2 regions of the Bacillus sp. EB V-12 genome follow, and region 1 is predicted to be linked to the other one. Evidence: riboswitches for the same ligand, from Rfam matches in the RefSeq annotation. Region 1 holds a riboswitch; the other holds the start of a gene.

What was found. A riboswitch is a leader RNA that binds a small molecule or an ion and turns the genes downstream of it on or off. The one in region 1 is predicted to bind S-adenosylmethionine.
Region 2: another riboswitch for S-adenosylmethionine. It lies ahead of ACZDYH_RS26625 (MetQ/NlpA family ABC transporter substrate-binding protein); the one in region 1 lies ahead of ACZDYH_RS06690 (sugar ABC transporter substrate-binding protein).

What each region holds. Positions count from the first base shown of each region.
Region 1 is NZ_JBUXJL010000002.1:21,719-34,296, reverse strand. It holds gene ACZDYH_RS06715 (carbohydrate kinase family protein) at 1-247, shown strand, start outside; gene ACZDYH_RS06710 (hypothetical protein) at 261-512, opposite strand; gene ACZDYH_RS06705 (L,D-transpeptidase) at 616-1,377, opposite strand; gene ACZDYH_RS06700 (SDR family oxidoreductase) at 1,444-2,310, opposite strand; gene ACZDYH_RS06695 (NCS2 family permease) at 2,513-3,814, shown strand; SAM riboswitch class I at 3,903-4,008, shown strand; gene ACZDYH_RS06690 (sugar ABC transporter substrate-binding protein) at 4,097-5,209, shown strand; gene ACZDYH_RS06685 (sugar ABC transporter ATP-binding protein) at 5,206-6,693, shown strand; gene ACZDYH_RS06680 (ABC transporter permease) at 6,677-7,672, shown strand; gene ACZDYH_RS06675 (hypothetical protein) at 7,775-8,002, opposite strand; gene ACZDYH_RS06670 (ABC transporter ATP-binding protein) at 8,011-8,661, opposite strand; gene ACZDYH_RS06665 (ABC transporter permease) at 8,662-9,894, opposite strand; gene ACZDYH_RS06660 (ABC transporter permease) at 9,904-10,977, opposite strand; gene ACZDYH_RS06655 (hypothetical protein) at 11,065-11,460, opposite strand; gene ACZDYH_RS06650 (patatin-like phospholipase family protein) at 11,657-12,511, opposite strand.
Region 2 is NZ_JBUXJL010000014.1:15,509-28,086, forward strand. It holds gene ACZDYH_RS26615 (methionine ABC transporter permease) at 1-135, opposite strand, end outside; gene ACZDYH_RS26620 (methionine ABC transporter ATP-binding protein) at 110-1,150, opposite strand; gene ACZDYH_RS26625 (MetQ/NlpA family ABC transporter substrate-binding protein) at 1,163-1,975, opposite strand; SAM riboswitch class I at 2,060-2,174, opposite strand; gene ACZDYH_RS26630 (NAD(P)-dependent alcohol dehydrogenase) at 2,254-3,162, opposite strand; gene ACZDYH_RS26635 (DUF6612 family protein) at 3,320-4,084, shown strand; gene ACZDYH_RS26640 (FAD-binding protein) at 4,151-5,587, shown strand; gene ACZDYH_RS26645 (MFS transporter) at 5,584-6,117, shown strand; gene ACZDYH_RS26650 (DUF3981 domain-containing protein) at 6,196-7,914, shown strand; gene ACZDYH_RS26655 (multidrug effflux MFS transporter) at 8,032-9,291, shown strand; gene ACZDYH_RS26660 (hypothetical protein) at 9,325-9,771, opposite strand; gene ACZDYH_RS26665 (hypothetical protein) at 10,045-10,548, shown strand; gene ACZDYH_RS26670 (YusW family protein) at 10,596-11,063, opposite strand; gene ACZDYH_RS26675 (helix-turn-helix transcriptional regulator) at 11,237-12,136, shown strand; gene ACZDYH_RS26680 (hypothetical protein) at 12,154-12,345, shown strand; gene ACZDYH_RS26685 (hypothetical protein) at 12,342-12,578, shown strand, end outside.

The sequences.
Region 1 (12,578 bases):
GACAAATGAAGGTCAAACTATTGTCTCTTCTATTTCCATTCAACAAGTCGATACAACTGGTGCTGGTGATGCTTTCGTTGGAGCAATGTTATATCAGATTGCCCAAAGTGAACATACACTTTCGTATCATTTCAAAGACTTAACAGCATTTATCTCCTTTGCCAATAAAGTAGGCGCTATCACATGTACAAATTACGGTGCAATTGCCTCTCTTCCATCATTAACAGATATAAAAGCATACGATTAATCGTATGCTTTTTTTACATTCCTCTCCAAAAATCATGCATAATAAAAAAGTACAAAATAACGAGAACGGCCGTCCCGCATAAGGTAATGCGCCGATATATACTCTTCTCTCCTTCCCTCGCTTTCACAAACGCCCAAATAAATCCGAAGAACAATATTAAATCAACATATGGAACATAAAAAGAAAAGACGAGAAACGCATATAAATACACGATAAATAAACAGGTCGTTACTAAGAAAACTTTAAACGCAAATTCACTTTTCATAATATAACCGCCCCCTATCTGTACTGTATTATATTCAGCAAAATACAATAGTTGCAGTTAAACTCCAAGTATAAATAAGCTACCGTCTATAATACGGTAGCCATTACGGAACATTGTATTTCCGTTTATATATATTACTTAAAATCGAAGAAGGAATTTGCTCGTAACGAACTTTCTCTCCTGTTTCATCTATAATATACGAATTGTTTCCTATATAATATATTCCATCTTTTCGTTTTGAGTACACTGGATATCTTTCATTTGGCAATACCGTTTTCACTTTCGTTAACTGTCCATTTGGTTCTTGCCAATATATATCCGCGCGGTCTACTAACGTAAGTACTCCAATTTGTTCTTTTTCTATTTTTCGACCATTCCAGCTCACAACGCGATAACCAAGTTTATTCGCTTCATATTCGGGGCTCGTATGAAAACGAGAAATGATTACTTTTGTTTGTAATTGTACTCGGTCATATAACCATTGTATATCCCTGTCATGCATACGAATACAGCCATTTGATTCCCTACTTCCAATCGTCCATTCCCGGTTCGTCCCGTGAATTGCATATTCATTCTTATCTAGTCCAAGCCACCTCGTACCAAGAGGGTTATTCGGTGCACCCCCAGGTATTTTTTTTCGATGGTATTCTTTATTTTTAAATTTAGTTATAATACAAAAATTACCTTCAGGCGTAGGTGTACGATCTCTTCCAGTCGTTACTGGAAATGTTTTTTTGTAATTTCCATTTTCAAAAAAAGACAACTGGTTCGTCGTAAGATTTACTAATATTAAATGATCTGTATTAGCAAAAGCACTAACCGGTAGGATGAAAAATAATAGTATGATGAAACATAACTTTTTCAGCTATATCCCCCCTAGCGCTCCCTATAATAAGTGGAATTAACATTACTTTGCTCTTATAAATGAAAACTATCCATTTACAATAACGCCCCCATTTACATGTATCATTTGCCCAGTAACATAGGATGAATCACCAGATGCCAAGTATACGTATGCCGGCGCTAATTCATATGGTTGACCAGGTCTTTGCATCGGAACATTGCTCCCAAACTGAGAGACTTTCTTCTCATCAAAGCTCGATGGAATAAGCGGTGTCCAAATCGGGCCTGGTGCAACACCATTTACCCGAATCCCTTTTTGCACTAACGATTGAGAAAGTGATCTTGTAAAAGCTACGATTGCTCCTTTCGTTGCGGAATAATCAATTAACGTTTCATTTCCTTCATATGCAACGATAGATGCCGTATTTATAATGACATCCCCTTTCTTCAAATGAGAAAGGGCTGCTTTCGTAACGTGAAAATAAGAAAAAATATTAATACGAAATGTTTTTTCTAGCTGTTCTGCTGTAATATACTCTAGCCCTTGCTGCGGATATTGCTGTGCAACGTTATTCACTAAAATATTTAAACTACCTAACTGCCGGGCGGTCTCTTCCACAATATCTTTACAATGCTGTTCATTACTCAAATCCCCCGGCAACAATACACACTTTACACCTTCTTTTTCAACACGTTGTTTCGTCTCATTTGCATCTTCTTCCTCATCTAAGTAAGCAATCGCAACATTTGCTCCCTCTTTTGCAAAAGCGATGGAAACTGCTCGTCCAATTCCGCTATCTCCTCCCGTAATTAATACATTCTTTCCTTTTAACTTTTCACTTCCTTTATAATTTGGATCTTCAAACTGCGGAAGGGGGCTCATTAATGATTCAATACCAGGCTGCTTATTTTGATGTTGCGCAGGCATTGTTATAAAGTTTTTTTGCTGTGGCATAGCTGCTTTCAACTCCTTTTCCTTAGCATGTGCACAATAAAAAGCTGAAATTCACACATCGGTTTACGATTAATATTCGAATTTAAGACACAAAATATGAATTGTTATAAACTTTTTATGCAAAACTATTGCAAAATAGATAAAAAACGAATATTATATATAACTGTTGTGAAAATTATTCGTAAACAGAAAGGATGTTTATATGTTTAACCTTTCAAAACATAAAACTTCTATTAAAACTGAAATTATGGCAGGTATTATTACCTTCTTAACAATGGCATATATCATTGTCGTAAACCCTGTTATCCTTGGAGATGCAGGTGTTCCATTTGAACAAGCATTTACAGCAACAATTATTGCTGCTGTTGTCGGAACATTATTTATGGCAATCTTTACAAACTTACCAATCGCAATCGCGCCAGGTATGGGATTAAATGCTTACTTCTCTTACTCTGTTGTAAAAGCGCATGAAGGCATGACTTTCGCAATTGCATTCTCTGCTGTATTCGTAGCAGGTATGATTTTAATTTTGCTATCATTTACATCTTTCCGTACAAAATTAATGGAAGCAATTCCTGAAAACTTAAAACATGCAATTACTGCTGGTATCGGGCTATTTATCGCCTTTATCGGTTTACGTTTAACAGGTATCGTTACAAAAAATGATGCAAACTTAGTTGGACTTGGTGATCTTCACTCTGCTCCAGTACTACTAGCATTAGCTGGACTTGGAATTACAATTGTCCTTATGTCTTTAAATGTAAATGGCGCACTATTTATCGGGATGCTATTAACTGGTATTATCGCTTTTTTCACGGGACAATTATCATTCTCAAACGGTGTTACATCAATGCCTGGTTTACCAGAAGGAATTATCGTTTCAAATCCAATTACAGCTGTATCTGACGTAATTAACTACGGATTATACGGCGTTGTATTCTCATTCTTCCTTGTTACACTATTCGATACAACAGGTACATTACTTGGCGTTGCACAACAAGGTGGATTTATGAAAGACGGAAAGCTTCCAAAAGCAGGACGAGCTCTTCTATCTGACTCATTCTCAGCAACTATTGGTTCTATGTTCGGAACGACACCATCAACAGCTTACATTGAATCATCTGCTGGTGTTGCAGCTGGTGGTCGTACTGGTTTAACAACTGTTACAGTAGCGGTTCTATTCGCACTAGCAGCATTCTTCGGACCATTAGTAAGTGCCGTTTCTGGTGTATCAGCTATTACTGCTCCATCATTAATTATCGTTGGTAGTCTTATGATGGGTTCAGTTCGCCACATCGATTGGGACGCATTTGATGAAGCATTCCCAGCATTTTTAGTAATCTTAAGCATGCCACTTACATCAAGTATCGCAACAGGTATCGCACTTGGATTTATTTCATATCCACTTATGAAAGTGGCAAAAGGTAAATTCCGTGCTGTTCACCCACTTGTATATGTATTTGGAATTTTGTTTGCTTATCAATTGATATTCTTACCACATTAAAATCCCTCTTCCTGAGGGATTTTTTTATAAATACTGTTTGACAACACCATTCGTTTGTGGAATAATTCAAAATAGTTAAATATTCGATGTCTTATCAAGAGCAGGTGGAGGGATGAGCCCTACGAAGCCCGGCAACCGACCCATTTATGGGCACGGTGCTAATTCTTACAACACATTGTGTTGAAAGATAAGAGTAATATGATAAGGCGTCTTTTCTATATGAAAAGGCGTTTTTTATTTTCACTCCCTCCTCTCTCTTCTTAGTTTAGGAGGGATTTTTTTATGAAAAAATTATGTTCCATCGTACTTATTTTTCTCTTATTTACATTAGCAGCTTGTACAAATGAACAAGATGCTATCTCTTCACAAAAGCAACAAACTGTGAGAAAGGCGACTACAACGGTAGAAAATCAATTACAAACAGAAATTCCAAGCCAAATGAAGAAGCCATTAAAAATAGCATTAATTATGCAAATGTCCATTGGAACTTTTTCCTCTCAATATATTGAGGGTGTCAAAAAACAAGTTGAGCTATTTGGCGGCAGTGTACAAGTCTACAATTCTGATAACGATTTAGCAAAAATGGCTGCAAATTTAGATACTGCTATTAATTCAAAAGTGGATGGTATTTTAATTGATCATGGCCGTTCTGAAGCACTAAAACCTGGAGTAGAAAAAGCGTTACAGGCGAACATTCCCGTAGTTGCGTTCGATAACGATCTACGCTTGCCAGGTGTGACAATTATTGATCAAGATGACTATAGTCTTGCATGGAAATCATTAAAAACGTTAGCGGAAGATTTGAATGGACAAGGAAATATCGCAGTTGTATGGGTCGGCGGTTTTGCTCCAATGGAACGTCGCAATGTTATCATTGATGCTTTTTATAAACGGTATCCAAATATAAAAGAAGTTGCAAGATTCGGTACTGCTAGTAATAACACACCGCTCGATACACAAACACAAGTAGAAGCTTTACTAAAGAAATATCCGAAAAAAGGCGATTTACAAGCTATTTTCGCTTCGTGGGATGAGTTTGCTAAATGGGCTGTTAAAGCACTTGAACAAGCTGGTCGTACAGATATAAAAGTATATGGCATTGACTTAAGTAATGAGGATTTACAACTCATGCAAAAAGAAAACTCACCTTGGACTGCTACAGCTGCAACTGATCCAGCTGAAGTAGGTAAGGTTCAAGTACGATTTTTATACAAAAAAATTGCTGGTGAACAAACGCCAGATATTTATTCACTAGAACCTTATTTAGTAAAGAAAAATAATTTACCAAAAGAAAATATAACAATGGATCAGTTATCAAAATATATAAACGGTTGGGGAGACTCAAAAGATGCATATTCCCCTTGGATGAAAAAATTAGAGAAGGAGAAAAAATGATGACGTTCTCTCTTCAAAACATTACACATTCTTATCATGTCGCTACACCTGTTCTAGAAGATGTTTCTATTCATATTCAAAAAGGAAAAGTACACGCTTTACTAGGCATGAACGGTGCGGGAAAAAGTACTTTACTAAAAATAGCAACTGGTGAAATTCAACCAGTTGTTGGCGATATAAAAATTGATACTCAGTCTGTTTCCTTTACTTCACCGCGCGATGCAAAAAAGCATGGCATTTCTTTCGTAACACAAGAAGTAGATCACGGACTTATTCCCGGATTATCTGTATTAGAAAATGTACTAATCGATCATTTAGCAATGCAAAATAAAATACTATTTTCAAAGTCCAAACTAGTCGCACTTGCTAAACAACATTTGCAAACTGTACAGGTAAATTTAAATGTTTCGGAAGATGTTTCAAACTGCTCATTACATGAAAAACAATTACTCCTTATCGCAAGAGCTTTATCTAACAATACAAATTATCTTTTATTAGATGAACCTACTTCTTCTCTTGGACCAAAAGAGGTTGAAACCTTTGGGAAACTATTAAAAGATTTAACAGCAAAAGGTATTGGCATCCTTCTAGTTTCTCATCGTTTATCAGAGATTCGAAATTTCGCGGATGATGTAACTGTATTACATAACGGTCAAGTTGCCCTTTCTGAAACCATTACAACGATTACAGATCAGCAAATTGTGGAAGCAATGACTGGAAAACAACTTACACTCCCTATTAATACAGCACCAAAACGCGGGAGCGAAGAATTATTTAAAGTACAAGAGCTTCAATTACGCGAAGATCATTCTCCCCTTTCTCTTACAATACGAAAAGGAGAAACTGTTGTTATATATGGATTAATTGGAAGCGGCAAAACAACACTTGCTGAAACCTTATTTGGTGCTCGTCATACTTATCACGCTGAAATAGATGGTCAAACAATAAAAATCAAAACACCGCGAGATGCAATTAAAGCGAAAATTGCACTTGTACCCGAAGAAAGAAGAAAACAAGGCGTGTTTCTTACAGAAAATATTATAGGTCACACAAATTTACACCAATCAGGTTGGCGAAGAAAACAAACCGAATTAAATAATGCCACCACGACAATTTCTTCTTTCAGCATTTCGCCAAATGACCCAAAAGCCTTTATTCATTCACTTAGTGGTGGAAACCAACAAAAAATCTCAATTGCAAAGTGGAGTGGATTCAAACCTAATCTATTTCTTTTAGACGAGCCAACTAAAGGTGTAGACATCGCTGCGAAACAAGACATTTTTCAATTCATTCGCAACATTACAGAAAACGGAAGTTCCGTAATTTATTTCACAGGAGAACAAGATGAAGCGTTGCATATCGCTGATCGCATTCTTATACTGGCAAACGGAGAATTTGTAGGTGAATACTTACCAAGCGAACTATCTCCTGAACAGCTTTTACATTTATCTGAAGGGAGCTATTCCATTGAATCTCGTTCATAAAACGAAAACTAAGAAACTATATTTACCTACTCATCTTTTTTATCAATTTAGTACAATTGCTATTATTATAGGTGTTACAATTTTTTTCTCTATCGTCAATGATTCTTTTTTAACATATAACAATATTAGTGATATTTTACGCTCTATCTCCATCGTAACGTTACTTGCAATCGGCGTTACCTTTACATTGATTGTAGATGGGTTTGATTTATCAGTCGGCTCTACCGCTAGTTTAGCAACAATTGCAGCTGCTTCTTGTCTCGTTTTATATCGACAAGAACTATTAGTTACACTCCTTGTTCCTATTCTTTGCGGATTATTAGTTGGATTATTAAATGCACTACTCGTTATCCGAATTAAACTACCCGATTTACTAGCTACATTAAGTATCATGTATATCGTTAATGGACTACACTTAACATTTTCAAAAGGATCCTCAATTTATGAAGGAATGTCCGGTGCAACAGGACATTTTATTCCATCCTTTTTATTTATCGGTCAAGGTTCCGTCTTAGGAATTCCAGTCCCTGTCATTATCATGCTTACTGTCGTTTTAATTGCACATCTATTTTTAGAAAAAACAACGTACGGTCGTTTCTTTTATATGACTGGTGGTAATCGAGAAGCTGCTAGATTAGCCGGTATTCCTACTGATCGTTACCGTGTATATGCTTATATGATTAGTGGTTTACTAGCTTCTATTGGCGGCATTATTCTATGCAGCCGCGTTGGAACAGGACAAGTTTCAGCTGGTGCTCCATTATTAATGGATGCAGTCGCAGCTGCCTATATCGGTTACGCAATGTTCGGTGCCAAGAAACCAAATATAGTCGGAACATTCCTCGGCTCGGTATTAATTGGAATTATATTAAATGGACTCACAATGATGAACGTTCCTTATTATGCACAAGATATTATTAAAGGCAGCATTTTAATTACAGCTTTAGCCTTTTCATTTATTAAAAAGAAGCGTAAATAAAAAGAGAGCATCGAATCGATGCTCTCTTTTCCCTTTGCAACAATCACACGAAAGCCTCCACGATTACTAAACTATGAAAAAGATAACAGCAGTTAAAAATTATTAATATTTCTCATTCATCTGTAATTCTTTACTATACTTTTGAATGAAAACTGACGAAACAACCATTACCATTCCTACACTAAATCCAATAAGCTGATCCAGTAGCATCTCATCATGTATGAGCCAGCGAAGTAGATATACCCCTCCAAAAATAAGCATTGCAGTAAATCCGGTATGCCTAAGTCCTTTATATACATTTTCCATATGTATCACCTCTTCATATACCATTATCCATATTATACCACACAACCATCAAGTAACCGTATCGTCCTCTGACAATATGCAGCTACCTTTTGATCATGTGTAACAACTAGCACTGTTTTTCCTTCTTTATTAATCTCTTGTAAAATACTCATAATTTTTTCCCCATTTTCTTGATCAAGAGCACCAGTCGGTTCATCAGCAAGTATAATTTTTGTATCTTGTGCTAAAGCCCTTGCTATTGCTGTTCTTTGCTGTTCTCCTCCTGATAACTCGTAAGGATATTTGTTAATATGCCTCTCAAGCCCTACCATTTTCAGCATTTCTTTTGATATTTGCATACGTTTCTTATGAGAAATTCTTCTATATATAAGTGGAAGCATTACATTTTCAATAATCGTATAATCATCGAGTAGCGAAAAGTTCTGAAACACAAATCCAACTTCCGTGTTTCTATACTTATGATAGTTTTGCTTTAATGTACTCGTATCCATTCCATCTAAAAAATACTTTCCAGCAGAGGGGCTATCTATTAAGCCAATAATGTTAAGGAGAGTAGACTTCCCCGAACCAGAGGGGCCCATAATGGCTATCATTTCGCCTTTTTCTATTGTAAGATTAATATCTTTTAAAGCACTAAAATTATTCTTTCCAAAGCCCTTAGCCACATTTGCGAGCCGAATCATCTATAACACCTCTTTCATATATGTATTTTTTATTTTTAGTACATTGAAATAAATGATTGCATATATAACGAGGATCATTACAAGTGATAAAGCACCTATAACAACCAATGATTCTATAGAGACTTTTAACGTTCCAAAGAAAGATACTATACTATTTTCTAGCCCTTTCTGAATTTCAATTACTCCACTATTCTCCCATTGAAAATACATTATTCCTATACATATCGCTAAAACGAATAGCAACATATACTCAATAATAAATGGAAGACATATTTGAAAAGTGCTTGCACCTAACGCTGATTTAATAGAAATATTTTTACGCTCCATATAAAGTGCTGCCATTGATGTCAATACAATAGATAGAAATGAAAAAAATAAGACTGTACCGCTTAATAATAAGGGGTATGACATATTATCAATACCTTGTTTTTCATTTTCTAACAATTTATTCGGATTTGTAACATAATACGAATAACCCTTACCTTCCGTTACCTTTAATACTTTCTTTTGAAATTCATTTATATTTATCTTCTCCTTTGTTTCTATAATTAACCCATTGTATAAAAGTTCTACACTATAGAACTCTATTTCTTCTGTTCCAATTGGTAAAATCGCCATGTCATCTAATAATGTAATACGATTATCCGATATTTCACCACTTCGAGGATATGTAAATGGTGAATTTTTTTCTAAAAAGCCAATTACTTTTAGCTTCATTTTTCCAGATGGTATAACATCACCAATAGATACCTTTTCTATATAATTAGCCCCTAATATAACAGGTCTAATATCAAATACTGATTTATGAAATTCCGATTCCTCAAAATATCTTCCTTGTGAAATTCGTATATGAAAGTACTTATTAATATCTTTATCAACAATAAGAGTCTTTATCGTTCCATTTTCTTTTTTTAAACTAAGTGAATAGTTACGGAACAAATAATTTGTTTTATTTGTTATTGGTATCGTATTAGATAACCCTTGCATGAAATGTTGATAATCACTTTTTGCTTTTTCTTCGCTAAACAATGTTATATCTTGCGTCGCATAAAGTTCATAGAAATTTTTATGAGTCGATAAATTATTTGCTACCGTCATCATTTTTCGATATCCCGAAAGATTACTAACAAATTCTATTGCTGAAGAAAATGCAATAATTAAAGAAATTACTATAATCAAACTTGGTAACAACCGTTTTTTCACAGACCGTATAGAATCAAATATAAAAAACATGAAGACCTCCTACGTTCTTAAATGTTTTCCGGGATATATATTTATAATGTGCTTGATTGGAATTACAGTAACAAAAATTGTAAGAAAAATTATAAAAACAACATTGCATATCAATACATATAGTGTTAACGGTTTTACTAAGTATGTCTGAAAGTAAGTATGAATTGTTCCCGAAAATATTTCTAACGTAATAAAAACTAAGAACATCGCTGCTAGAGAAATAAACAAAATTTGAATATATAGTTCGCAGTAAATAGATATATTAGAAGCACCTACTGCTTTTTTTAATGAAATCTCTCTTTCTTTTTTATAAATCCAAAATAAAACCGCAGAAATACCAGAAACAATTGCAACAAGAATAAATTTATAATAATACTTATTTGCTGGATCTATATGTGTCACATGTAGTTCCTGAAGATCTCGTTCATTCAGTATTTGAACATCTCCCGAAAGCACTTCTTTACTCCTATCCATAAACTTTTTTATTTCGTTATGAATAGATGATGTAGGATTAACAACTGTTAATTGTAATTGTTTACTCGCGATAATACCTTTTTTAGATATAGTAGGTAAGTTTTGAAGTGGAACGTATATACCTGCTACACCGACGTCACTGTCTTTTCTTGATATAGTTCCTATTTTTTTATATGTAGCATCAAATTCATATAACTCCTCTACATTCGTTTGATCGCCAACAACCATATCGTTTACATTTTCACGATGAAAATATTGTCCTTCAGAAATATATGGCTTCCAATAATAATCATCTTTTAAGTTCACAGCTATAATCTTTGTTGCCCCTGAACTATTTAATGCTTTTAAATGCTCTACATAAATATCACTTTTAACAAAAGTATCTTGTATGAAAGGAATTATCTCTTCCAATTCAGTTGCATTCGCTATCGGAACAGTTAAAATTTGATTCTCCTCTGGAAAACCGATTTGAAAAGCAGATATAAAGTTTCGTTTAGACTCTGTTAAAAGTGCGGCTATTGATATAGAAAGAAAAGAAATAAAAAATGACATAAGGAGAATTAAGAAAAACAGTTTATTGCTTTTTATATTTTTAAAAGCTAGGTACATGTCTGTGCTCCTTTGAAATAAGAAGGAGATGATGAACATCCCCTTCTCCTTATCTAAATATTTATAAAGACAACTGTTTAATGCTTTTTACCACTGTAATCGTAAGTTACCATTACTATCAAAAGTACCTTTGTGTGTATCTTCTTGATAGTCATTATTCTCATTTGCATAATGCTCCGAGTATAGTCCTTTTGCACCAAAGGCGTTATATGCACCATTACTCACAGTTGCGTTTAATGCTCTTCCAGATTCATGGGACCCTAATTTGTCTGAAGCGCTTTCAATATATGAATTATTTCCATTTGATTTAATAAAAGAAATTGCTACTGAACAACGAGATGCATTTTGATTCGTAGTAGTTTGAGCTCTATAAGATAGTAGGTTACCGCTTTTGTGACCGCTTAGAGTTGGATAGAATGCACTTGTTGAGATTGATGTTGCTAATAATACTAAAGTCGTAATTAAAAAAACTTTTCCTTTCATTAACAATCACCTCATAAATTTAATATTTTAGTAGCGCTACATCATCATAATAGCCTTCAAATAAATTCTCCTCAACAAGAAACCCCGATGTTTTACAAACTCTTTAAACACTTAAACATTCATACATTTTTAAAAAGTAACGTATAAGTAGCAATATAAAAAGACTGCAGAGAACTCCATCTCCACAGCCTAATATTTATTTTTGCAAAAACGCCTGCAAATCTGCAAATTGTCTCTTTGCATCTTCATAGCCTTGCTCGTATAAATTTTGTAGTTTTGCTGTATCTTTTTCCATACGATCTACTTGAAGCGGCACTTCTGGGCGAATAACAAATAAATTCCCGGCTTGTTCTTCTTTTTCAATATAGTGAAGTGTTTCATTATACACTTCATAACGATTCAGCATCGTGTTAACAAGGTTCGGATATTTTTTATAAGCTTTCGCTGCAACCCATCCAAACTTTGATTTTTTCTTCGCGTAGCCATGATTTCTCGTTAAAATAACGACTGATTTTTTAAATCCATCCTCTTGCGCTTTACGAACTGGAATCGGATCAGAAATCCCGCCATCTAATAACTGCTTACCACGATAATTTACTACCGGTGCAATGAAAGGCAATGAACTAGACGCTTGTAATAAATTTAGTGCATCATCATTCGTTCCTTCTTTTTCAAAGTAAACAGATTTTCCTGTTTCACAATCCGTCGTTCCTACAAGGAAACGTTCTGGGCTATTAAAGTATGTTTCAAAATCAAACGGCACATGCTTTTCTGGAATTTCATGAAAAATGAAATCCATATCAAATAGCTGACGTTTTCTCCATAAGTTTTTATACGATAAATATTTCGGATGTGATGCATACTCAATATTGACCGTTTTATTTCTATTTCTTTGTCTGGAAAGATACGACGCTGCATGACAAGCACCAGCTGATACACCGATTACATATGGAAAATATAAATCTTGTTCCATAAAGTATTCTAATATCCCGCCCGTGTATACACCACGCATACCGCCGCCTTCTAATACTAACCCCGTATTTTCAAGCATGTTACTCTCTCCTCTATATATATTGACTCTTTAATTATTCACCATGTTAAGTATCTTTTTCTATTAT
Region 2 (12,578 bases), on a different contig from region 1:
TAAAACAAGTGTAACACCAAGTGGCAGTGCAATAAGGATCGAGATGAGTAATGAAATAGATGTCATTTGAAAGGTTTGGATCGTAGCTTCCCATATGACTTTACCCCACTCATCCAAAAAGGACTTGTTTCCCATAGTCTGTTCTACCTCCTTCTACGATGATTCCTTGCTCTTGTAAAAATGATAAAGCACGGTGGATTTCATTTTGTTCCCCTTGCATATGAACGACTAGTTTCCCATATGCTTCATGTTTTAACTGCGTAATATTACCGGATAAAATATTGGGATACACTTGGAAACGTTTTGTGGCAACGGCTAAGGCAGGTTCCCCTGAAGTAGTGCCAATAAATGAAAGTGTTACAATTTCTCCAGTACTTTGTAGTTCTTTCTGTACCTCTTCTGGAATTTTCGCTGCAAATGCGCTATTTACAAATTTCTTCGTTGTTACATGTTGTGGGTTTGTGAAAATATCTTTTACAGTCCCACTTTCGACTACAGATCCATGTTCCATAACAGCAACGCGGTCACATATACGCTGGATGACATTCATTTCATGTGTAATGAGTAAAATCGTAATTCCGATTTCTTCGTTAATCTTTAATAGCAAATCAAGGATAGAATCGGTTGTTTCGGGATCTAATGCGCTCGTTGCTTCATCACTTAATAACACTTCAGGTTCATGTGATAGCGCACGAGCAATTGCAACACGCTGTTTTTGACCACCAGAAAGTTCGCTTGGATACGCATCTTTTCGATTAAAAAGATCGACAATGCGTAAATACTTTTCTACTCTTTTTTCAATTTCTGCTTTTGGAATGCCAGCAAGCCGTAACGGTAATGCGATATTTTCATAAACGGTAACAGTTTTAAGTAAATTGAATCCTTGAAAGATCATTCCGATTCTTTGTCTCGCTTTTGCTAGTTCTTTTGTCGATAACGTTGTTAAGTCTTGTTCGTTTACAATGATATTTCCTGTCGTTGGTTTTTCTAATAAATTTACACATCGAATCAATGTACTTTTACCAGCGCCACTATACCCAATGATTCCAAATACCTCGCCTTTTTCTACTTTAAGGGAAGTAGACTTAAGAGCCTCAACATTCCCTTTTTTTGTTGTAAATACTTTGGATATGTTTTTTAATTCAATCATTATCGTCAGCTCCTACCAAGATGGTAAAACTGAACCATCAAATTTTTTCTCGATAAACTCTTTTACTTCTTTAGATTGATAAGCTTTCTTTAATTTATTTACAACGGCATCATCTTTATTTTCAGTACGAACAACAACCCAGTTCACATAGGGTGAATCTTTTCCTTCGCGGAAAATAGAATCTTTCGCTGGACTTAATTTTGCACCTAATGCAAAGTTTGTGTTAATTGCAGCTGCTTTCACTTCACTTAGTTGCGTTGGTAATTGAGATGCCTCTAATTCGACAATCTTTAATTTTTTTGGATTTTCAATTACATCTTTTGCAGTCGCTTTTTCTGTAGCCTTTGGATCAACTTTTAAAACCCCTGCTTTTTCAAATAATTTTAAAGCTCGAAGTTCATTCGTTGGGTCATTTGGTACAGCAATTGCATCGCCCTCTTTCAAGTCTTTTACATCTTTTATATCTTTAGAATATACGCCCATAGGGAATGTTACTGTTGAAAATACTTCAGCTAATTTCATATTGCGTTCAGCTTTAAATACATCTAAATACGATTTCGTTTGGTAACTATTTACATCAAGGCTTTTTTCATCTAATGATACGTTTGGCGCTACATAATCATTAAATACTTTTATATCAATTTCGAGACCATCTTTTGCTGCAACTTCTTTTACCTTTTCAAAAATTTGTTCATGTGGTCCACCTGTTACACCGACAGTAATCTTTTTCTCGTCTAATGCTTTTACCTCTTTATTTGAACTCACGCTACATGCGCCTAATAATAATACTGCTCCGCTTATAATGCTTAATAATACCTTTTTCATCTATAAATCCCCCTTCATATACGTTCCAAAATAAAAAGCACCTCCCAAAATAAGAGAGGTGCCGAATAGACGAAATAGATTCCTCTCTTATCTTTCAAAACGAAAACTCGTTTTGCAGGAATTAGCACCTTAGCTTATACGTCATAAGCTCGGTTGCCGGGCATCATCGGGCCAGTCCCTCCGCCACTCTTGATAAGAGTATGTGTATGTAGTTTTGAATATGGTACTAATAGTAAATCGTACAAAAAGAATTGTCAATGATATTTTCAGAATATATTTTATTTTAAGGTAATCGAAACGTTCCCCTTTTTATGTCCTTTTTCTACATATATATGAGCTTCAGCAATTTCTTCTAATCGGTAAGTTCTATCAATAACAGGCTTTAGCTTTTCTGTTTCAGCTAGTTGTTTTAGTAGGTTCATATCTTCTTTACTGACCTTTGCCATCATTCCGTTCACAGATACATATTTTCCATTAGGCATTAATGCATCTGTACAAAGAGACTTTTTATATTTTCCAACTGCATCAAATATAATATCATAGTGCTCGCCCCGCTTAGTAAAATCTTCTTTCATATAATCAATTACGTTGTCTGCCCCTAAAGCTGTTACTAAATCGAAATTCGAACTACTACAAATGGCTGTGACAGTCGCCCCGAAGTATTTCGCAAGTTGTACGGCAGCTGTCCCTACTGACCCAGAGGCGCCGTATATAAGTACTCGTTGCCCTTTTTTTATCTGTCCTTTTCTAAGGAAGTGCAATGCTGAAGTTCCGCCAAAAGGAATAACGGCAGCTTCTTCATATGTCACATTGGTAGGTTTTAATGCTATTAATCCACTTTCATGCACGCATGTGTATTCCGCATAACCACCAAGGTTTAGTTCTGTTAATGCAAAAACTGGATCTCCTTTTTTAAATTGTGTTACATCTGTTCCAATGTCTTCGATTTCACCGGATAATTCTACGCCAAGTATAGGTTTTCTCGGTTTTCTGAAACCTAATATGATCCGCATAGGAATCCAAAATAAGAGGGGGCTATTAAAGCCACGTATTCTACAATCTCCAGTTGATACACTTGTTGCGTGAATTTTAACTAATACTTCATTTTTTTTAGGTTTAGGCTTTTCTACATTTTGAAGCTGGAGAACATTAGGTGGTCCATACTTTGTGCAAATAATCGCTTTCATCCTGACCTCCTGAAATGAGTTGTTATTATTTACATCATATTTAAACTTTTTCTCAAACATGTTGTTATATAGGAAATAAATTTAAAGATAAATATTACGAATTATATAGATTTCATAGGAAAAGAGATGATATTATTTTTGGGAAGGAGGGGACGTTATGAAAAAATTTATTTTAATTTCAAGTTTAGTACTTGCAGTCGGTCTAGGAGTAGGGTGTAGTAATGAGAAAACAAAAAAGACTGATGAACCGAAAAAAGAAGCTGTGCAGAAAGAAAAGGAATTAACAGCGAAGGATGTTTTTAATAAAGCGAATGAAGCTTTTAAAAACGAAGAAAATGTAACGATGACATATGATGTGGGAATAAAGGCTGAAGGAACAGAGATGAATGTAATAAAGGCCAAAATGCAACTAGAGCCGAAGAAAAAAAATTCTCGTTCTGAAATGAATGTTTCTGGTACAGAGGTTGTTGTTTATGATGTGGGTGGCAAAATTGCTGGTCAGTTGAAAAATCCTAATACGGGTGAAGTTATGTCTGTACCAGAGGAACAATTAAATGCTAACGGAATGAACGCGACTCAAGGAATGGTAGATAATTTAGAGATTCCATCGGAAATTTTAAATAAAGTGAAGATGGAGAAAAGTGGAGATAATTATAAGCTGAAGTTTGCATTAAAAGGGCAAGAGACAGAGAGTATGTTAGCTAGTATGGATGAAAAGCAGAAACAAATGCTACAAGGCCAAAATGCAAAGATAGAAGAAATAGATGGGGAATATATTATTACAAAAGATTTTAAATATGAATCAGCAAAGATAGATATGGTTATGAGTAGCAATGGTGAGGATAAAGCGCATATTATTACGGATGCAAAGTTTACATCGTATGATAAATTTGATCCAATACAATTGCCAGCAGCAAAGTAATCACTGTCAAGAGAGGTACCTGAAAGAACGGGTATCTCTTTTTGTTGCTAATAAGGAGAGTGTCCTTTGAAAAAAAGAAAGATAGCAGTGGTCATTGTCGTATATACGGTTTTGCTTGCAACGTCTGTACATACGTATAAAAAACAAATTGATCATCCTATTATGAGTGATGTAGGTAAATTGCTTCCGACGAAAATAAAACGTGTTGAAAGTGCTACGGAAGAGCACCCGTTAATAAAATTAGTGCGAGATGCAAAAGTTTCAGGAGAGAAAATTTCCATTGCAGGCATGCAACATAGCCAAGGAGGACAGACATATTATCCGAATGGCACGATGCTCGATATGAAAGGATATAATAAAATATTAGAATTTGATCCAGAGAAGAAGCGGATTACAGTTCAAAGTGGTGTCACCTGGAATGATATTCAGAAGAAAATAAATCCTTATGGCCTTGCGGTACAGGTCATGCAGTCTCAAAATATTTTTACTGTTGGCGGTTCATTAAGTGTAAATGTACACGGGCGTGATATTCGTCATGAGGCACTGATTGATACAGTAGATTCATTTAGATTGTTAATGGCAGATGGCACGGTACGTAATGTAAGTAGAGAAGAAAATGCAGAGTTATTTCCATATGTCATTGGGGGTTACGGTTTATTTGGAGTTATTTTAGATATGACGCTGAAGTTAACAGAAGATGAATTATATGAAATGCACACGAGAATGATAGATTATAAAGAATACGCATCTTATTTCAAAGAGAAAGTGAAAAGAGATGAGAATGTTCGTATGCACTTAGCACGTATTTCTGTTGCTCCAAATTCATTTTTAAAAGAGATGTATGTGACGGATTATACTTTGGCACAAAATCAAAATATGAGAGAAGAGTACAGTGAATTAAAGGAAGAAAATATTATAGCTGCACCGAAATTTTTACTTGGGTTATCACGTTATAGTGATTGGGGAAAGAATACATTTTGGGATATACAAAGAGGTTATTTTGAACGTACAGATGGAAAGTATGAGACGCGTAATAATGTTATGAGATCAGATAGTGCTTTTATGGAATATGAAAATCCAAATAGGACCGAAGTGTTACAAGAATACTTTGTGCCTATAGATGCTTTCACAGAGTATATAGATGATTTACGTAACGTATTAAATGAAGAAGAGTTTAATTTACTCAACATTACGATTCGTTACGTGGAAAAGAATGAAAATGCAGTTTTGTCCTATGCGAAAGATGATATGTTTGCGCTGGTTCTTTTGATTAACCAGGGACGCTCAGAGAGTGAGATAAAGAGAACAGAGGATGTCATTCGGAAGATGATTGATGTTACTTTAAAGCATAACGGTAGTTACTATTTGCCGTACTATTCTTATCCAACGAAAGAGCAGTTAAAGAGGGCATATCCTCGTATTGAAGAATTTCTCAAGAAAAAGAAGGAAGTAGATTCAGAAGAGCGATTTGTTAATTTATTTTATAGGGAGTATACGAAATGACATATAGAAGATTTGTGGCTTCGCAAAGTATTATCATGATGGCAGGAAGTATGGTATTTCCTTTTTATATATTATTACTTCGAAACGTTGGAAATAGCTTCTCGCAATTTGGCTGGGCGTATGGCTTATTTGCTTTAACATCAGCGCTTGTATATCCACTAGTGGGAAAGGTATCTGATCAAGTAGGTGATAAAAAATTATTAATCATATACGCTTGGTCCATGGCAATCTTAATGCTTTGCTTTCCGATTGCCACGGAAGTATGGCATGTGTATATTCTTCAAATTGTAATGGGAGTTTTAGGTGCTGTGCAGCGTAATACTGAGAAGACTTCATTAGCACGAAAGGTTGCGCAGGAAAAGGCTGGTTATGAGATTGGAAAATACCATGTGTGGACATCCATTGGCGGAGCAGTAGCGGTTATTGCCACGGGATATTTAGTAGATTTCTTTACGATTGGTACAATTTTTTATATTGCATCTATTCTATATGTAGTGAGCGGGATTGTATTAGGTAGTAAAAAAATATAACTATTCCTATTTTCACCTTAATACCCTTTATTTGTTATACTAAAAGGGAATACAAAAGAAAAGGGGACAGTGCCTTTGATGAAATTTGTAGTTTTAGCTATTCTTACTTTGTTTTTGATTCCATGGACAAGAAGTAGTAGTAAGCTTCGAGCAGTGGATAAGAAGGGAGATAAGAAGGTTGTAAAGGGTAAGAAATCATCTATTTTAGTTATTCCTGTTTTATTTTGGATAGGTATTGCAATCTATGAATACTTTTGGCTAATTGATGATCGAGTAGACTCGATTCTTACTCATTATTCTGTTGCAGTAGCAATTTTAATTGGGCTTGTTTTATTTTCACAAGATCAAATAGGGAAATTAGAAGGCACATTAAAAGGACTTCTAATGTTTATTTTACTCGCAAGTTACGGCTACTTTGGTTATTTGCATGATATAGTAATCTCGCAAAAGAAATATGATTCTGTTGTTAAGGTAGAGAAAGATATTTCAGAGCCATTTACTGAAAATGACCAGCCGTTTACAGTGCCGCCAAAGACAGCGGAGAATAAGATGAAAAAAGTATTTGGTGATATTCCAAAAGTAGCTTATTTTGAGCTAGGAGAATTAACGCCACAAATGGTAAACGGCGAGGCTTTATATGTAGCGCCGATTGAAGTTTCAGGATTTTTTAAAGCGCGTAAAGCTGAGACAATTCCAGGGTACGTAACGATGTCAGGTACGAATCCTGATGCGGAAGCGAAACTGCACCTCGGTTATAAAATGAAATATGTGCCAAGCATGTTTTTTGGTAATAATTTAGAGCGTGTGGTAAGGCAAGCAGAACCAAATTTAATCTTTAAAGGAAAACCTAAATTTGAGGTTGATGATAAAGGAAAACCATATTATACAATGACGTATGGTGAATTTATTTCAGGAAGATCTGGATTTGAGGTAGAAGGTGTTGTCGTAGTAGATGCACAAACAGGTGAAGTGAAAAGATATGATAAAGGAAAGGCACCTAAATTTGTTGATGGTGTATTAAATCATGAGACTGCATCTACGTTAAATACGTACTTTGGTAAATATATTCACGGATTTTGGAATACGAAATTCTCACAAACAGATATGAAAATTCCGACTGAGTGGGGAACGAAAGAAGGCGTGACCCCGATCTTTGGTAAAGATGGAACATTGTATTATTTTACAGACTTTACTTCTCCAAAAGAAGGAGTAGATTCAGCCCTAGGCTATTCATTAGTAGATGCACGCACAGGCAAGCTATATTACTATAATGGAAAAGAAGTAAAGGGGATTATGGATGGTTCAGCAGCTACAGAAGTAGTAGATAATTCCTTTAAGAGAGAGAAATGGCATGGGACAATGCCTGTCATTTATAACGTATACGGTAAACCAGCTTGGATTATTCCGGTTGTTGATGACGGAGGCCTAGTACGTGCACATACAGTTGTATATGCTGCTAATGCAAAAATATTTGCGACAGGTTCTTCGCAGAAAGAAGCGCTTGAGAATTATAAAAACGTAATGAGCGGTAATGGTGATACATTTAGACCAACCTCAACAGGAAAAGAAGCGCAAAAAGAAGGTATTGTACAACGTGTATATAAAGAGAAATCAGGTGAAAATACAATCGTGTACGTACTTTTAGAGAATGAACAAAAGGTATTTATGATACCGGTGAAGAAATTCCCATATGCTATGTTTACAGAAGTAGGAGACCCAATTCAAATTACATATTTAGATACGGGAGAGACGATGGCCTCAGTATCTAAATTTACGAATAGCAATGTAAAAAAGTAAAGCGATAGAATTTCTATCGCTTTTTTTACATTATGAAAGAGGAAAATGCACTGTACTTGACGTATGTTTATGATGTAACTATAATTGTTACGATTCAGTTTGTATAGGAAAGGGTGAATTGAAAAAGTGAATGAAGTTAATCACGAAATATATAAACCTGTAAAGGCAAACAGGTTATGGATGATTCTTGTATTAGGAACACTTACGGCGATTGGACCATTATCTATTGATATGTATTTGCCTTCATTACCGAAGTTAACGGATGATTTGCAAACAGGTGCATCCCTCGCGCAGCTTACATTAACAGCTTGTTTGCTTGGGCTGTCAGTAGGACAATTATTTGTTGGCTCAATTAGTGATATTTACGGAAGACGCAAACCTCTTATTATTGCTCTTATTATTTATGTTGCTTCTTCTTTACTTTGTGCTGTTGCGCCATCTATTTGGACATTAGTGTTATTGCGCTTCCTACAAGGAGCTTCAGGATCAGCCGGGATTGTTATATCACGTGCGATGGTACGTGATATGTATTCAGGTTCTGAAATGACGAAGTTTTTCTCACTGCTTATGTTAGTAAACGGAGCAGCACCTATTTTGGCACCGATTATTGGGGGGCAATTATTACAGTTTACAACGTGGCGCGGTGTTTTCATCGTTCTTGGAGCAATTAGTGTATTCATGTTAATCTCAGCTACTTTTGTATTGCGTGAAACATTACCTCCTGAAGAAAGAGAAACGGGTGGTTTGTCAGGGACTTTGGCGACGTACGGAAAATTGTTAAAGGACCGTCTGTTTATGGGATATGCATTGTCACAAGGATTAGTAACAGCGGCAATGTTTGCATACATTTCGGGCTCACCATTTGTGTTGCAGAACATATACGGAGCATCACCACAGCAATTTAGTTTATTCTTTGCGATTAACGGCATCGGTATTATTATTGCTAGTCAGGTAACGGGTCGTTTAGCGGGGAAAGTGAATGAGAAGACATTATTTGTTGCTGGTATTATTATCGCAGCTGTTGGTGGCCTATCTTTACTACTGACAATCGTACTAGGAATAGGTTTAATCGGTGTTTTATGTTCGTTATTCCTTGTCGTATCAAGTGTCGGGGTTGTATCAACAACTGGGTTTTCATTAGCGATGAGAAATCAGAAACAAGCTGCAGGAACAGCATCAGCTTTATTAGGCTTATTACAGTTCATTTCAGGAGCTCTTGTTGCGCCGCTAGTAGGTATCGGTGGAAGTAATACAGCATTACCGATGGGGGTTGTTATTGCGCTTTGTGAAGTAGGAGCAGTGTTATGTTATCTATTTATGGCCAGAAGAAGTGAGAAGCAGTTTGAACTGCAGCAAAAACAAAATTTAGAGGCTTAACAAAAAAGAACTGATTCAAAGGGAATGTTTGAATCAGTTCTTTTTTTCATTTCTTTGAAATACCTCATACATATTATTCATGATCGTATCATATAAAACAGCAAGTTTATCCCACACCCAGCGATTACTATCGACTTCTTTTTCCCCACAGTCGATAATATCGGTATGGTCAGTAATTTTATACGCTTTTTTAACGATAATAGGAGCAATCTTCGGTATACGTGGGATTTCCTTTAAGGTATCTGCAAAGTTTCCAATGTAGACATGACCGATGATTTCGATTGTTAATGATTTATCCGATATATTTAGCACGGTATGAAATTGATTTGTATGTTGTTGTTTTAAATATTGAGCTAACTTAAATGGAGCATGCTTCTTCTTTAATACGCGGCGAAGGCTCTCTGTATTTTCGATATGAAGTGATTTTTCGCGAATAAGGACACGAATATCTTCTCCCATAAAAGGTATTGTGTTGTACATAGATGATTCTCCTTAAAACCTTACATATGTTTGCGTTATGCATATGTAAGTCTAGCATGGTTTGTTCTTTATGTGTGCTTACAGTTTTGTAAGGTGAGTAGTAAAGCAGTGCAAAAGTTATTTGTATAAAGTGACGATACTGTGACAAACATGTTGGTATATATATTACGATGTCGTCTTAAGTGTAAAAAGTAGGATGTTCTCGGTATAATAACAAGTGGAGATAAAAGAAACTATAATGAGTAGTAGCTGTAGATAAAAGGAGAAGAAGAGATGAAGAAGGTTTTGGGTATTGCTGTAATGGGAAGTATGATCCTTCTAGCAGGATGTAATGGAAATAAGGATACGAAAGAACCGAAAGAAAAGGTAGAGCAATCTACAGAACAAACAGAAGAAATGAAAGAATACCTTGCAGTACATGAAAAATACGATTTGAAAATGAATAAAGAAATTAATAACGCACTGCAGTTATTTGAAGTGGCAAAAGAAAAGGGCGGTAAGGAAATAACGACTGCTACATATAAAGAAGATGTGCAAAAGGTAACAACGAGCATGTTAGAAGATATTGATCATATACGAAAAGAAATTCGTGTTCCGAAGTCGAAAGAGCAAGAACATGAGGTATATGTCGGTTTCTTGAATGAATCGGAACAAGCAATGAAAAAATTACAGAAGTTAGCTAAAGAAGAAGATTCATCGTTGATTCGTGATATAGAAATTAATTTTGCAACAGCATCGACATACTATAAACGTTTTCAAGCAGAAACGAAAAAATAACCTTGCCTATGCAAGGTTATTTTTTCTTCTTACTACCGCCTACTTCTTTATTTTATTTCTCTTTTATATTCTTTTTTCGTTCCATCAGAGAAGACAACTTCTAAATCGAATTTTTGATAGTCTTTATCAAGTTTGAACACGTTCACTACTTGATCGATTACTTCTTGATCAGGAGTATCTTTATCAAATTTTAATTCTTGTAGAAGTGGGCTTAATTTTGTGATAGCCTCGTCTCCTGTTAATTTTACATCTGCTTTATGATCTTCAATTTTTGCTTCCATTTTCTTGTCAGCTGCTACATTTTTATAGTCTGCTTCGTAGTCTTTCTTTGTATCTTGGTAGTCTGCCTTTAAATCGAATTCATTGAAGTTTAGTTTTAAATCTGCAGGAGCCTCATTTTTTGCTTCTTCAGTCGTCTTTTTATTAGAAGTTGTGTCTTCTTTGGCAGGAGCTTTACATCCTGTTAATGCAGGTACTAGCATAAGAGCTAATAAAACTGATAGTAGAATTCTCATTATAAATTCCTCCTTATGTAAATTCGTTCTATACAAGTTTTTCCCAAAAACATGTAATTATGTATGTGTTGAAAATAAATTATTATCCTGCAGTCACAAGGGCTAATCCGCAATTTAAATCAAAAACGATTTGTATGTATATGGTAAATTGAAGTTGTGAGGGAGGGGCTAAAATGCATGAAGAATATAAAGAGATAATAAAAAAATCAATTGAATATATAGAGAATCACTTACATGAGGAGCTTACAACAGAAAGAGTGGCATCTCACAGTGCAGTATCGATGTACCATTTTCATCGCATCTTTCAAAGATATGTTGGGATGAGTGTAACAGATTATATTCGAAAGAGAAGGTTAACTCATGCTGCGCAAGTTTTAGTGTCAACGGAGAGAGCTGTTATTGATATTGCAGTGCAATACGGTTTTTCCTCACAAGAGGCATTTACGAGAGCTTTTAAAAGAATGTTTCAATTGCCACCAAAGAAATATCGAAAGTACTTTCAGTCATTTTATATAGAAAGAGAGGGTGTTTCAATGCAAAAAGGTATACCGAAAGGATGGATCTTAAGTGGAAGTCATCCTGCTGAATATGAGATGGGTTTAGATTATGAAGTTGTCCATCAAGGAAAAGTATCTGCATACATAAAAGCAAAAGAGAATGTTACGCATGGAGGATTTTCAACATTAATGCAAATGTTCCGAGCGGATAAATATGTAGGGAAGAGATTACGTTTTACAGCATTTATTAAGAGTGAAAATGTAAGAGATTGGGCAGGATTGTGGATGCGAGTAGATGGAAAAGATACAGAACCGCTCGCTATGGATAATATGCAAAATCGCCCCATTAAAAATACGAATAACTGGCAATCGTACTCGGTTGTATTAGATATAAAAGAAGAAGCACTTGGTATTGCATTTGGTGTTTTATTATCAGGAGAAGGTTGTGTGTGGCTAGATAGTATTCGATTTGATGAAGTAGATGAAAAAATCCCTTCAACAGATTTGGCAGAGAACTTTTATGAAACACTTTTAGAAGATCCGGTGAATCTACAGTTTGAAGAAGTAGAAAAATAAAAACAAGGAGAAAAGATATGCTCAAATATGTAAAACTAATAAGTATTAGTTTAGTAATATCGTCTTGTATTATGGGAATTAATTATTTAGTTAGCTATCTTTGGTCAGGGCATATACCTTCTTTGACGTGGAGAACATATTTGATGTTTGTGTTTATATTTATGATGAGTTTTGGTTCGATGCAAAAAGAAGGAAAAGAGGATTATTGACAATAGTCTTTTCCGCCTTTCTTTCATTAACACAAATGGTTGTAACTGTGCCACATGAAATGCTTTCTAAAACATATCAAACAATCAGTGAATTATTTCCTGCAACATATGCAGCGAATGGCTATTATACAATAATATTTGGAGGAGTTAGTTTAGAGAGAAATATTATTTCATTATTAGTTATTGTATTGGTTACACAATCAGTAGCAGTGATGACTTTAGCTATAAAAGGA